Thermobifida halotolerans: one gene and its partner. The protein of the gene in region 2 interacts with the protein of the main gene of each other region in a pairwise test. Links are inferred from orthologs where the notes say so. Each region holds a gene or a part of one and is shown on either strand. Other genes may lie near its edges. The genes, in order: ndk and NI17_RS04320.

The links.
Region 1: the proteins of NI17_RS04320 (region 2) and ndk interact in binary tests that used the Escherichia coli proteins (3 or more experiments, as listed by UniProt). The link is inferred for Thermobifida halotolerans from one-to-one orthologs.

What each region holds. Positions count from the first base shown.
Region 1 is NZ_CP063196.1:3,042,553-3,049,372, reverse strand. What follows is about bases 1-2,744. They hold ndk (nucleoside-diphosphate kinase), read left to right. Parts: upstream 1-1,040; coding sequence 1,041-1,448; downstream 1,449-2,744. Other genes in these bases: mreB (rod shape-determining protein), read left to right, coding at 1,745-2,744; NI17_RS13670 (DUF4233 domain-containing protein), read left to right, coding at 537-875; NI17_RS13675 (bifunctional folylpolyglutamate synthase/dihydrofolate synthase), read left to right, coding at 1-534. Outside these bases: more of mreB, read left to right, coding at 2,745-2,779; NI17_RS13655 (hypothetical protein), read left to right, coding at 2,942-3,241; rod shape-determining protein RodA, read left to right, coding at 3,257-4,435; NI17_RS13645 (hypothetical protein), read left to right, coding at 4,479-4,742; NI17_RS13640 (PIN domain-containing protein), read left to right, coding at 4,743-5,144; NI17_RS13635 (TIGR03960 family B12-binding radical SAM protein), read left to right, coding at 5,176-6,820. UniProt on the Escherichia coli protein: Major role in the synthesis of nucleoside triphosphates other than ATP. The ATP gamma phosphate is transferred to the NDP beta phosphate via a ping-pong mechanism, using a phosphorylated active-site intermediate.
Region 2 is NZ_CP063196.1:962,646-969,551, forward strand. What follows is about bases 4,077-6,906. They hold NI17_RS04320 (uracil-DNA glycosylase), read right to left. Parts: upstream 5,914-6,906; coding sequence 5,239-5,913; downstream 4,077-5,238. Other genes in these bases: NI17_RS04315 (pentapeptide repeat-containing protein), read right to left, coding at 4,077-4,760; NI17_RS04325 (serine/threonine-protein kinase), read right to left, coding at 5,979-6,906. Also shown: NI17_RS04305 (NACHT domain-containing protein), read right to left, coding at 93-3,389; NI17_RS04310 (VOC family protein), read left to right, coding at 3,519-3,881; more of NI17_RS04315, read right to left, coding at 3,933-4,076. UniProt on the Escherichia coli protein: Excises uracil residues from the DNA which can arise as a result of misincorporation of dUMP residues by DNA polymerase or due to deamination of cytosine.

The DNA of each region.
Region 1 (6,820 bases), 2.1 Mb from region 2 along the record:
GCCGCCGTGGCCCTGGCCGCCGTCGAGGCGTTCGCCGTTCCCTCCGACCGGGAGGAGGGACTCGACCCCGACCTGGTGCGCACCGCCATGGCCAAGGCCTCCTCTCCGGGACGGCTGGAGATCGTGCGGACCAGTCCGACGGTCCTCGTCGACTCCGCGCACAATCCCGCGGGGATGACCGCGACCGTGGAGGCGGTCCGCGAGTCCTTCACCTTCGACCGGCTGGTGGGGGTGGTGGCGGTCCTGGCGGACAAGGACGTCGAGGGCATCCTGGAACCGTTGGAGCCGCTGCTCGGCGAGGTGGTGGTCACCGCCAACTCCTCGCCGCGCGCGATGCCGCCGCGGGAGCTCCGCGAGATCGCCGAGGAGGTCTTCGGCGCCGACCGCGTCCACCTGGCCGCCCGGTTGGACGACGCCATCGACCAGGCCGTCACCCTGGCCGAGCGGGACGCGCAGTTCGGTGGCGCCGGGGTGCTCGTGACCGGTTCGGTCGTCACCGCCGGAGACGCCACCCACCTGATGAAGAGGGAGTGACCGTGCGGACCGTCTGCGCCGTTGTCCTGGCTTTCGAAGCGGTGGTGCTGGGCCTGGCCATCCCCGTCGCCATCCAGCTCGGCGGACACTCGCCGGGCCTGGCCGGAGGGGTCTGGGGCGGTCTCGCCCTGGCCGCGCTGGTTCTGGCCGGGACGCAGCGCTTCGCCTGGGGCTTCTACGCCGCGTGCGCGCTCCAGGTGGCGTTCGTGGCCAGCAGCCTGCTCGTACCGGGGCTGACCTACCTGGGGATCGTCTTCGCCGGGCTGTGGATCGCCGGAGTGGTCCTCGGACGGCGGGTCGAGGCGGTGCGGACCGCGTCCGGGGACGCGGGCGGAGCCTGAGGCGGCACCCGCAGGGCCCGGCGGGCCACGGTCGCGGAAGGCGGGCCCGGGGCCGCGGAACCGGTAGGGTACGCACCACCGGAGGCGGTGCGTACCGCGGCAGTGGCGGTCCCCGCACCGGTGACACCGTGGCCCAGTGAACGATCCGTCGAGGAGAGAACAACCGTGGAGCGCACCCTTGTCCTGATCAAGCCCGACGGCGTGCGTCGCAACATCATCGGCGACGTCATCTCCCGCATCGAGCGCAAGGGGCTCAAGATCGCCGCCCTCGAACTGCGCACCCTGGACGAGGAGACCGCCAAGACCCACTACGAGGAGCACACCGACAAGCCGTTCTTTCCCTCGCTGGTCGAGTTCATCACCGGCGGCCCGCTGGTGGCCATGGTCGTGGAGGGCAACCGCGCGGTCGAGGCGTTTCGCTCCCTGGCCGGCACCACCGACCCGATCGCCGCCGCTCCGGGCACCATCCGCGGTGACTACGGCCTGGACGTCCAGGCCAACATCGTGCACGGCTCGGACTCCACCTACTCGGCCGAGCGCGAGATCAAGCTGTTCTTCCCCGACCTGGCCTGAGGCGGGGCGCCCGCCGACGCGGGAGGGGCCCTCGACGGCGTCTCGCGGGGGCTGCCCGCCGCCCGGTCCGGCCCGACCGGCGGCGACCAGGGCACCGGTACCGCGCTTCACCGACCGCGGCCGGACGGATTCCTCCGTCCGGCCGCGGTCGCGTTTTTCGGCGCCTCGCGACAAACCGGCGCGTTTGTGTAACTAGTCGGATGCGCGGAGTTATTCTTGCGGGTGACGGAGGCACGAAGCGCACCGCACCCGCCCCTGACGAGCCGCATCCCGTTCGACGCCGCTGAGGACGCCGCATGACCACCAGACCCGCTTTTCTCAGCCGTGACATGGCGGTCGACCTGGGAACCGCGAACACCCTCGTCTACCTGCGCGGCCGGGGAATCGTCCTGAACGAGCCCTCGGTGGTGGCCCTCAACACCTCGACCGGGAGGATCGTGGCGGTCGGCACCGAGGCCAAGCAGATCATCGGCCGCACCCCCGAAGGCATCACCGCCGTACGTCCGCTCAAGGACGGCGTCATCGCCGACTTCGAGACCACCGAGCGGATGCTGCGGTACTTCGTCCACAAGACCCACCGGCGCCGCCATCTTGCCAGACCGCGTCTGGTCGTCGCGGTGCCCAGCGGAGTCGCCCCGGTGGAGCACCGCGCGGTCAAGGAAGCCGGCCACCGGGCCGGGGCGCGCCGCGTCTTCGTCATCGAAGAACCCATGGCCGCGGCGATCGGAGCGGGACTGCCCGTGCACGAGCCGACCGGCACCATGGTCGTGGACATCGGCGGCGGAACCACCCAGGTGGCCGTCATCTCCATGGGCGGCATCGTCATCTCCCGGTCCGTCCGGGTCGGCGGGGACGAACTCGACGAGGCCATCATCGCCTTCGTCAAGAAGGAGCACTCCCTGACGGTGGGGGAGCGCACCGCCGAGGAGCTCAAGAAGGCCGTCGCCTCGGTCCATCCCGCGGCGACCGAGGAGCTGCGCGCCGAGGTGCGCGGCCGGGACCTGGTCAGCGGCCTGCCCAAGACCGTGCTCCTGTCGGCGGCGCAGGTCCGCGAGGCCGTCGAGGAACCCGTCTGCGCCATCATCGACGCGGTGCGCGCCACCCTGGACCGCTGCCCCCCGGAGTTGGCGGGCGACATCATGGACCGCGGCATCGCCCTCACCGGCGGCGGAGCGCTGCTGCGCGGCCTGGACGAGCGGCTGCGCCACGAGACCGGGATGCCGGTCCACGTGGCCGAGAACGCGCCGGACTCGGTGGCCGTGGGCGCGGGCACCTGCGCGGAGAACTACGAGCGGCTCGACCGGGTCCTGGTTCCCGAGCGGCGGCGCTGACATGACCCGCGACACCGTCCGACCTCGGAGAGCAACGGCGTTGCCGCCGACCACCGCAGCCCCGGCCGTGCGGTACGCGGCGGTGCGGGTGCCGCGCACTCCCCCCGACGGCGACCTCGCAGCGATCGACGGTGCCCAGCGGCCAGGAAGGGGGAGAGCCTGATGGGTGTTCTGGCGGATGGTCCCGACAGCCGGACCGGTCCCCGCTCCGGCGGGGGCGGCCCGGTGGTCGCCGCCCAGGTGCTGGTCGTGTGCCTGCTGGCGGTCCTGGTGGGAAGACTGTGGTACCTCCAGGTGCCGATGGGCGAGCACTACCGGACGCTGGCGGAGGGAAACCGCGTCCAGGCGGTGGCCGCTCCGGCCACGCGGGGGCAGACCCTGGACGTGCGCACCGGCGGCGAGTCGTCCACCCAGGCGTCCACGGTCCGTCCCGGCGGAACCGTCCGCCTCCTCGACGAGTGACCCCGGGAGGATCGCATGTCGCTTCGCTCCGAGACGTCCGTGCGGCCGGCCTCCCCGGGGGTGCGCCTCAGGCGGCTCGCCGTGTGGGCCGCGCCCCACCGTGTGGACTGGGTGCTGCTGGCAGCGGTGCTCGCCCTCGGTGTGCTGGGGGTCCTGGTGGTGTGGTCGGCCACCCTGTCGCCCGACGGGTCGACGGGGCTCACCGAGTACGCCTGGCGGCACCTGGGGCACCTGGTGCTCGCTCTGCTGGTCTGTCTCGCCGTCGCCTCGTTGGGCCACCGGGTGGTGCGCGCCTGCGTGCCCGTCGTGTTCGCGGTCGCCACGGTCGGGCTGCTCCTGGTGCTCACCCCGCTGGGTGAGGTCATCAACGGCGCCCGTTCGTGGATCGTGATCGGCGGTCTGCAGGCCCAGCCGGGGGAGGTCGCCAAGATCGCGCTGATCCTGGGGGTGGCCGTGCTGCTGGGCGAACCCCGGGACGGGGAGCCCGCCCCCACCACCCGGGACGTGCTGTTCAGCCTGGCGGTTCTGGCGGTGCCGATGGGACTGATCCTGCTGCAACCCGATCTGGGTACCGCGATGGTGCTGGGAGCGGTCTACCTGGCCATGCTCGCCTCCTCGGGCGCGTCGCCGCGCTGGGTGCTGCTCCTTCTCGGCTGCGGACTGCTGGGCGCTCTCGCGGTGTGGCGGTTCGACCTGCTGAAGGACTACCAGGTGGCACGTTTCGCCTCCTTCATCGACCCGGGGGCCGACCCGCTGGGCGCCGGGTACAACGTCAACCAGGCGCTCATCGCCGTCGGCTCGGGTGGTCTGGGGGGCTCCGGACTGTTCCGGGGTGAGCAGACGAGCGGGAAGTTCGTCCCCGAACAGCACACCGACTTCATCTTCACCGTCGTGGCCGAGGAGCTCGGTTTCGTCGGGGGGAGTGCCGCCATCGTCCTGCTGGGCGTGGTGCTGCTGCGCGTCCTGCGGGTCGCCGCCCGCTGCGGCCACCCCTACGGCCGGCTGGTCTGCGTCGGGGTCGCCGCCTGGATCTGCTTCCAGGCGTTCGTCAACATCGGCATGACCCTGGGGCTCACGCCGGTCACCGGACTGCCCCTGCCGTTCGTCTCCTACGGGGGGTCCGCCGCCGTCGCCAACCTCACCGGGATCGGCCTGGTGCTGGCCGTCCGCGCGCATGACAGGGAAGCGGAGTAGTAGTGAATGATTCCCCCTGGGTTCCTTCTGGTAGGATTCGGATATGGCAACAGAGAAGATCTCCGTCACTTTTCCGGAGGCGGTTGTCAGCGAGGCACGCCGCATCGCCCGCGAGCAGGGAGTCTCCCTTTCCGCCTATCTCGCCCAGGCGACGCAGGAGGCCAACCGTCGGGCCGAGACCCTCGCGATTCTGGCGGAGATCCGGGCGGAGATCGGCGAGCTGACACCCGCCGAGGCCGCGCAGATCGACGCCGAGATCGCCGCAGACGAGGCGCGTTTCCTGAACGCGGAGCGGATGGCCTCCTGAATGAGCACCACCCTTCCCGTCGTCTACGACACGGGAGCCCTCCTCGCGGCCGAACGCAACGACAAGCACTTCCTGGATCGCCACGAGCGGCTCTGCAGACAGGGGCGGTCGCTGCTCGTCATCACGCCGGTCCTCGCGCAGGCATGGCGGAACGGAGCGCGTCAGGAGCGACTGGCGCGCTTCCTGAAGACCTGCTCGATTCTCGCGCCGACCGAGAGGCTCGCATATCGTGCAGGAGAGCTCATCGGACGCAGTGGACTGAGCGACGCGGTGGACGCGATGGTGGTGGCCGCCGCCTTCGACCGAGCCGCCATCCGGATCGTGACCAGTGATCCGGGGGACATCGCCAAGCTGTGCGAGGCGTCGGGCCGCAGCATGGTTCCGGCGATCCACACTCCCTAACACGACAATTCCCGTCAAAGGTTCTGGACCAATGCCTGTCGAATCCGTCTTCCCGCAGTTGGAATCGCTGCTGCCGCAGGTGCAAAAGCCGATCCAGTACGTGGGGGGTGAGCTGAACTCCGTTGTCAAGGAGTGGGACGACACGGAGGTGCGGTGGGCGCTGATGTACCCCGACGCCTACGAGGTCGGGGTCCCCAACCAGGGCATCCAGATCCTCTACGAGATCCTCAACGAGCGCGAGGGCGTGCTCGCCGAACGCACCTACGCGGTCTGGCCCGACCTGGAGAAGCTCATGCGCGAGCACGGGGTGCCGCACTTCACCGTGGACGCGCACCGGCCGCTGGCCGCCTTCGACGTGCTGGGCGTCAGCTTCGCCAGCGAGATGGGCTACACCAACCTGCTCACCGCGCTGGACCTGGCGGGCATCCCGCTGCACGCGGTCGACCGGGGTGACGAGCACCCGATCGTGCTGGCCGGGGGCCACGCGGCGTTCAACCCCGAACCCATCGCCGACTTCCTCGACGCCGTCATCCTCGGCGACGGCGAGGAGATCGCGCTGGCCGTCACCGAACTCGTCCGCGAGTTCAGGCGGGAGGGCTCCCCGGGCGGACGTGACGCCCTGCTGACCCGCCTGGCCGCCACCGGCGGGGTGTACGTGCCCAAGTTCTACGACGTCTCCTACCTGCCCGACGGCCGGATCGAGCGGTACACGCCCAACCGGGAGGGGGTGCCCTGGCGGGTGCACAAGCACACCGTCATGGACCTCGACAGGTGGCCCTACCCCAAGAACCCGATCGTCCCGATCGCCGAGTCCGTCCACGAGCGCTACAGCGTCGAGATCTTCCGCGGCTGCACCCGCGGCTGCCGCTTCTGCCAGGCCGGGATGATCACCCGCCCGGTGCGCGAGCGCAGCGAGCAGGCCGTCGCCGGGATGGTCGAGCAGGGAGTGCGCTCCTCCGGCTTCCAGGAGGTCGGCCTGCTGTCGCTGTCCAGCGCCGACCACAGCCAGATCGCCGACATCACCAAGAACCTCGCCGACCGCTACGAGGGCACCCACACCGGACTGTCCCTGCCCTCCACCCGGGTGGACGCCTTCAACATCGACCTGGCCAACGAGCTCACCCGCAACGGCCGCCGCTCCGGGCTCACCTTCGCGCCCGAGGGCGGCAGCGAGCGGATGCGCCGGGTCATCAACAAGATGGTCACCGAGGAGGACCTGATCCGCACCGTCACCGCCGCCTACGCCGCGGGGTGGCGCCAGGTCAAGCTCTACTTCATGTGCGGGCTGCCCACCGAGGAGGACGCCGACGTCCTGGCCATCGCCGATCTGGCCCGCGAGGTCATCAGGGCCGGCCGCGAGGTCACCGGACGCAGGGACATCCGCTGCACGGTCTCCATCGGCGGGTTCGTGCCCAAGCCGCACACCCCCTTCCAGTGGGCGGGCCAGACCCCGCACGAGGTCGTCGACGCCCGGCTGCGCGGGCTCAGGGACGCCCTGCGCTCGGACAGGGCCTACGGCAAGTCGATCGGGCTGCGCTACCACGAGGGACGCCCCTCCATCATCGAGGGACTGCTCTCCCGCGGCGACCGCCGACTGGGCCGGGTCGTGGAGCGGGTGTGGCGCGACGGGGGCCGCTTCGACGGTTGGAGCGAGTACTTCTCCTACGACCGCTGGA
Region 2 (6,906 bases):
TCAGAGAACCATCATGACGTCGGTAGACGGCGACCAGTGGTTTTTTGGGATTTTTCGTGATAACGGAACGGGTACGAGACGGTGAAGAGCGGTCACAGGCTGTTGCCCGTGAACCCTCCCGGGGTGTCCTGGGGCAGGTGGGGAAGGTGTTCGGGGAGGTGGTCGGAATCGCTGGGGCCGTCGTTGGCGGCGGCGAGACCCAGGATCCGGTCGTAGTTCTGGTCGTACTCTTCGGCTTCCTCCAAATACGGGCGCAGGGCGTCCAATACGAGCCGAAGCGACGCGGTGACGCGGGGGCTGCCGGCCACGGAGTGGACCCGTTGCAGGTACAGGGCGAGCACGGAACGCAGTTCGTTGTAGGGGGAGGGGCGGTCCGGGGGGCTCGGGCGCAGCCGCAGCAGGTGGAGGTCCTCGACCGCTTCACGGAGCGCGACCACTTGGGGGACGTCCAGCCGGGGATGGGAGGTCCGGGCCAGATCGAGCAGCCTCAGGTAGCTGAGGAGCCGGTTGTCCCAGTCCTCGTCGGTGCCGGGCCAGCCCAGACGCAGGTCCAGCAGGTGGCTGATGGTCGTCCACGACGAGGGGAAGTCCCAGTGGTCCACCGTCACGTGCTCCGGGGTGCGTCCGGCTATTCGGACGGCTCTGTCCGCCGTCACCCAGGTTCCCAGGTCCGAGTCCACGTGCTTCAGGTACGGCCCCAGCATGAGCACCAGCCGCGCCGACCATCCCTGCATCCGCAGCCCCAGTGAGCGCAGCAGGCGCGAGGTGGTCCCCTCGTAGTCCACGGTGAGCGTGTACGGGTCGGTGATGTCGAGCCGTCCGGTGGCGTTGACGCGCAGTTCGAAGCCCGTGCACTCGCCGACGTTGACCGGTTCGCGCCGCTCCCGGCGCAGCAGCGCGCGCGGCGTGCCGTCCTCCTCCCAGTGCCCCAGGTGGCGCAGTCGCACCGTGTCCATGAAGCCGAACCACTCGTCGCCGGGCAGCGCCCGCCACGTCCCCGCCGTCTCGCGCCAGGGCAGCCACGGCTGCCCGGAGTCGGGGAACAGTTCGGCCAGGTCGACCTCGTCGGCGACCAGCACCAGCAGGGTGACCAGGTTGGCGGTGTGGGCGGCCAGGCGGCGCGCGATGGTCGCCTCGTAGGGCCGGTAGTCCACGGCCGACCCGGTGCGCGGGTACGGCGCGGCACGGAACATCTCGACCAGCAGCGACCGGTACTCCGCGCGTTCGCGCGCCTCCCGGGTCCGCGCGGCGAGCAGGTCGGCGGCGAACTCCACGACCGCCGCGCGTCCGGCGAGCGCGGCGAAGGAGGTCAGCGCGTGGAACCGGCCGGTGTCCGGCGGGACGGGCACGCGCCTGCGCGCGGCGTGGGCGCGGTCGGCGACCAGGTCGGACAGTTCGTTGACGACCGCGCGCGCCACCAGGTACTCCCCGAAGGTGGCGTGCAGGAACTCGTAGACGCTGCGGTGCTCCTCCCGGCGCACCGCCCGCGCCTCGTGCACGAAGAAGAACCGGCCCAGCACCTGGTGGGCGGGGCCGGTCCGGCCGCCCAGCCCGGCCTGCTCGGGGCGTACCGCCGCGTCGGGGAACAGCGCAGCCAGGTCGGCGTCGAGTTCGTCGGCGCTCACCCACTGCCGGTGGCGGACGAACATCGCCGTGGCCACCACCTCCAGGCGGCGCAGTTCGTCCTCCACGGCCCGCGCCAGCTCCGCGCCGCCCAGGTGGGAGTGGTGCTTGCGCACCTCGCGTTCGGCGAAGGAGGTCAGCAGCCGCTCGTACAGTTCGGCGCGGCCCAGCGCGGCGGCGTCGCGTTGCAGCGCGTTGCCGTCGGCGTCGAACACCAGCAGCATGAACAGCAGCAGCGGCTGCTCGGCCAGTTCCCGGTAGTCCAGCAGCGTCTCCGGTTCCAGGGGGCGCAGTCCGCGCGCGGCCAGCGCGGCGGCGTTGGCCCGGTTCCAGATCCGGAGCATGCACGTGATCTGGGCGTCGGTGAACGGCTCCAGCCGGATCACCGGCGTGCCCAGCGGGAAGCGGGTGCGTTCGGCGACCACGGTGCGGCTGGTGACGATCACCGCCACGGGGCGGCCCAGGTCGGCCTGGTGCTCCTGGAAGCGCTGCACCTGCTCCAGGTAGTCGGAGCGGTCCGCGCCGGTGGCCTGGAGCAGTTCGTCGAGGCCGTCGAGGATCACCACGGGCAGCGCGCCCTCCGCCTGGTCGGCCAGGTCCCGCCAGGACACGCGGGTGTGCAGGGTCGCGGAGAGTCCCTCGTCGATCTGGGTGTGGATCGGCGCGTCGGCCTGCACCGAGCGCAGTTCCACGCGCAGCGGCAGGAAGTCGCCGGAGGGCAGGCGCGCGGCGAGCATCCGGGTCAGTTGCGACTTGCCCGCGCCGGGGTGGCCGAGCAGCACGACCGGCCGGAAGTGGCATTCGCGCCGGGTCAGCAGCGACACCAGCAGCGGCTGCAGGTTGTCGTGGCGGGCCGCGCCCTCCCACCAGGTGTCGGCGGAGGGGCGGGCGTCGGCGTCGGCGACGCGCAGGAGACCGCCCAGGTCCAGGTAGGCCTCCCGCACCGGCGGCAGCACCACGCCGTCGGGGGTCTCGTCGGTGTCGAGCACCGGTTTGTCCAGCACCGCCCGGTAGAGCCGCTCCAGTTCGGTGAGTCTGCGCGCCGTGCCCGGGGCGGTCATCCGCTCCAGCAGGTCGGCCATCCCGGCCAGGCCCACCCGCACCTCCTCGACACGTCCGCGGGTGTCCTCGTGCGCGGCCAGGTTCGCCCACACGCCGAATTCCGGAACGTCGGCGGCGAGTTTTCGGTACGACTCGACGTGGCGGCGACGGGCCAGGTCGGGCAGCTCCTCCAAGGTCTCGTCCAGCCGGGCGCGGCCGGTCTCGTCGAGCCGGTCCCACGCCTCCAGGCCGCGCAGGAAGCGCCGCAGCACCTGGGCCGACCGCCGGTAGGGCGGAGCGTGCTCGACACCGTCGGAGGACGGCGGCAGGGCCGGGGCGGCCCGCTCGGCGTCGCGCAGCACGTCGGTGAGGAGCGCGTACTGCTCGTCGCCCGTGATGCGCAGATCCTTCAGGGCCAACGGGCATTCCGGCCGGTCCAGCAGTTCGTCCAGGGCCTCGAAGAGCGCGGTGATCCGCAGGATCAGGTCGGCGGCGGCGACCCGTTCGGTGCGGTCCCAGCGGCTCACCCCGGTGATCTTCTCCCGGATCCCGGTGACCGCGGCGTGTCCGCACCGCACGAGCAGGGACTGCAGCCCCAACACGTCTGGAACGCCCAGTGCGCCGAGCGTCCCGCCGCCCACGGCCTCGCCGAACCCGAGTAGGGTCGGGTCGTCCCCGCCGAGGATCCGCAGGGCGTCAGCGTAGGAGAGGGTCTTCTTCGCCACGGGGGTGTCGCCTTCCGACTACGGCGTGGGAGGGACTTCACATTGTGTCGGGAACGTGACGGTTGCCCAAATTCGGCGACGGGCAATAGCCATGCGGTTGCGTCACCCCCCGGGAGGAGAACAACGGGAATGCGATCGATCATTCGGGCGGTCACCTTCGACTGTGCCGACCCCTACGCGCTGGCCGAGTTCTGGGCGAGGGCTGTCGGGGCCGTCATCGCCCCGGGCAGCAGCCCGGGTGACCCCGAGGTCTACGTCGACACCCCCGACGGGCAGCCGAGGATGCTGTTCCAGCGGGTGCCCGAGAGCAAGCTGGCCAAGAACCGGGTCCACCTGGACCTGGGGCCGGTGGAGGCCGGACGCGACGAGGAGGTGGACCGGCTGGTCGGGTTGGGTGCGACGTTCGTGGCCGACTTCCGCGAATCCGACGGCACGGGCTTCGTGGTGCTCGCCGACCCCGAGGGCAACGAGTTCTGCGTGGAGTCGCCGTGACCCCGGCACCGGGGGCCGTGGACCGCACCGCGACGGCCCCCGGTGCCGGAATCAACGGCGCGGCGGCCAGTGCGCGGGCCGCTCCAGGTGCGCGGGCAGCCGCGTCGCGGTGTCGCCGTCGGCCGCGTCGAGCTGCGCCCGGGTGCAGAACAGCGCGTCGGAGAGGTCGGCCCCGCGCAGGTCGGCACCCCGCAGGTCCGCGCCGGTGAGGTCGGCCGTCCGCAGGTCCGCGCCCGCCAGGTCGGCACCGATGAGCAGCGCTCCGCGCAGGCTGGCGCCCCGCAGGTCGGCCCCCCGCAGATCGGCGCCCGCCAGGTCGGCGCCCCGCAGGTTCCGCCTGCGGCCGGGGACGGCGGCCCGCGCCAGTTCACTGGCCCGCAGCAGCAGCGCGTTGACGTCGCCGCGCAGCGCCGCCGCGTCCAGCCCCGCCAGCGTCGCGGCGTCGCCGAGGGCGAGGCGCTCGATCGCGTCCCTGCTGCGCCGCAGGTCGCCGCGGACCGGTCCGACCCGCGGCAGGGAGGCCGCCTCGGTCAGGTACCACAGCAGTTCGTGCAGTTGCCGCATGACCGGGAAGACGTCGAACATGGGCCGCGCGACGTCGGGGAAGCGCCGCCAGTCCCGCCCGCCGAACGTGGTCTGCGAGACCCGCTGCCCCGCACCGAAGCAGTCGAAGACCGCGCAGCCGGAGAAGCCCTCCTCCCGCAGTCGCGCGTGGACGCCGCAGGCGAAGTCGGCGCGGAGGTTGCCGCACGGCTTCCCAGCGGGCTTGTCCACCGCGAAGTCCGCGGAGGCGGCGAAGGGCAGCGCGACACAGCACAGCCCGAAGCAGCGGGAGCAGTCGGCGCGCAGGTCTGCGGAGGAGGAACGCTTCTGGGACAAGGCGCGTGGGTCTTCCGGAACGAGGACGAGGGCACGGCGTGCCCGGGACGTCTCCCATTCTCCTCCAGACGGCACAGCGCCCCGGCCCGCGGTGCCCGAGGCGTCCGCGTTCCCGTCTTCCCGGGCTCGGGCGGCGATCCCGCACCACGGGCTCGTGCGCTGCGGTGCGGGATGTCCTTTCCTCCGGTCCGCCCGCGCCCCCGCCTTCCCGCGCCTCACCGGCGAGCCCGCACCACAGCACCCCGGCCCCGGGGCACCCCGCCCCACGCGAACCGACCAGCACCCCACGCCCCCGCAACCCCGTGGCCGCTCACCCCGGACCACACCCCCGGAGCACCCCGCCGCCTCTCCCGACCTTCCGGCATCGGTTCCACGGCTCCCCGGGGGAGAGACCACCGAACCCTCCCGGGCCGGGTGTTTCACCGTTTCCCCGGGGTGGGGTCGCCTGGGAGCCCGCCCCTCGGAGCGGGACCGGGGTCTAGGGCAGTCGCCAGTCCATCGGCTCGGCGCCCTGCTTCTCCAGCAGGGCGTTGGCCCGGCTGAACGGGCGGGAGCCGAAGAAGCCGTTGTGCGCCGACATCGGGCTGGGGTGGGTGGACTCCACGCACGGCACGTTCGGCATGAGCGGGCGCAGGCTGCGGGCGTCGCGGCCCCACAGGATGGCGACCAGGGGCTTGTCACGGGCGGCCAGTGCGCGGATCGCCTGGTCGGTGACCTCCTCCCAGCCCTTGCCGCGGTGCGACCCGGCCTTGCGCGGCGCGACGGTCAGCACCCTGTTGAGCAGCAGCACCCCGCGCTCGGCCCACGGGGTGAGGTCCCCGCTGGACGGCATCGGGAGACCGAGGTCCTCGGTGTACTCGGTGAAGATGTTGCGCAGGCTGCCGGGCAGGCGGCGGGTCTCGGCGGACACCGAGAAGCTCAGCCCCACGGCGTGCCCCGGGGTGGGGTAGGGGTCCTGGCCCACCAGCAGCACCCGCACGTCGTCGAAGGGCTGCTGGAAGGCGCGCAGCACGTTCTCCCCGGCGGGCAGGTAGGTGCGGCCCGCGGCCACCTCCTCCCGCAGGAACTCGCCCATCCGCGCGATGCGGTCGGCCACCGGCGCCAGGGCCTCGGCCCAGCCGCTCTCCATGATCTCGTGCAACGGTCGTGACATGGTTCAGAACCATAGCGGCGGCCGGGGACAGCGACGGCGGATTCGCCCCACCGGCCCGCCGCGGGTCAGCGGACCCGGCGCTGCCAGCGGGCCAGCCGCTCCCGGGTGCGGGCCGTCTCCGGGTGGCTGGGACCGTACCGGCTCACGTGGTCGTCCAGCAGCGCCCGGTACAGACGCGCCGCCTCGGTCGGATCGCCCGCCAGCCCGGTGTAGGCGGCCAGGTAGTGGCGGGCGCTGAGGGTGTCGGAAGCGTCGGGACCGAGGACGCGGACCAGGTCGGGAAGCAGGGCGCGCAGCAGCGCCGCCGCGCGCCCGTACTCGCCCGACTCGCCGATGTCGCAGGCCAGGAACAGCCGGTTGCTGAGCACCCGCGAGGAGTCCGGCCCGTGGGCGGCCACCAGGTCGTCCAGCAGCTCCCGGCGGATGGCGGCGGCCTCGGCGCGCCGACCGGCGCGCCCGGTGTTGACGGCCAGGTAGTGGCGGGCGGTCTGCGTCTCGGGGTGGCCGCGTCCGTAGACCCGGTCCAGTTCGGCCACCAGGGACCGCAGCAGCGCCGCGGCCCGGCCGGGGTCGCCGGCCCTGCCGGTGAGGTAGGCGTGGCGGCGGCGCGCCCTGAGGGTCTCGGGGTGGTCGGCGCCGCGGACCTCCGCCAGTTCGCCCAGCAGGTCGCCGAGCCGCCGTACCGCCTCGGCGGCCCCGCCGCCGTCGGCGACGCGCTCGGCCTCCTCCAGTGCCCGCTCCAGGCGCCGCCGCCGTTCCGGGCTCACCGTCGGCGGCGCGGGGGAGGGGGGAGCGGACACGGCGGGAGCGGACACGGCCGTCTCCGTCTCCCCCGAGCCGGGACCGGCGGCCGGAGCGGCCAGGGCCAGCAGCCGGTCACGTACCCGCAGGGCGTTCTCCGGGCGGTGGGCGGGGTCCTTGGCCAGCAGCGCCACCACCAGTTCGGCGAGTTCCGCGGGCACCTCCGGGCGCAGTCCGGCGGGGTCGGGCGGC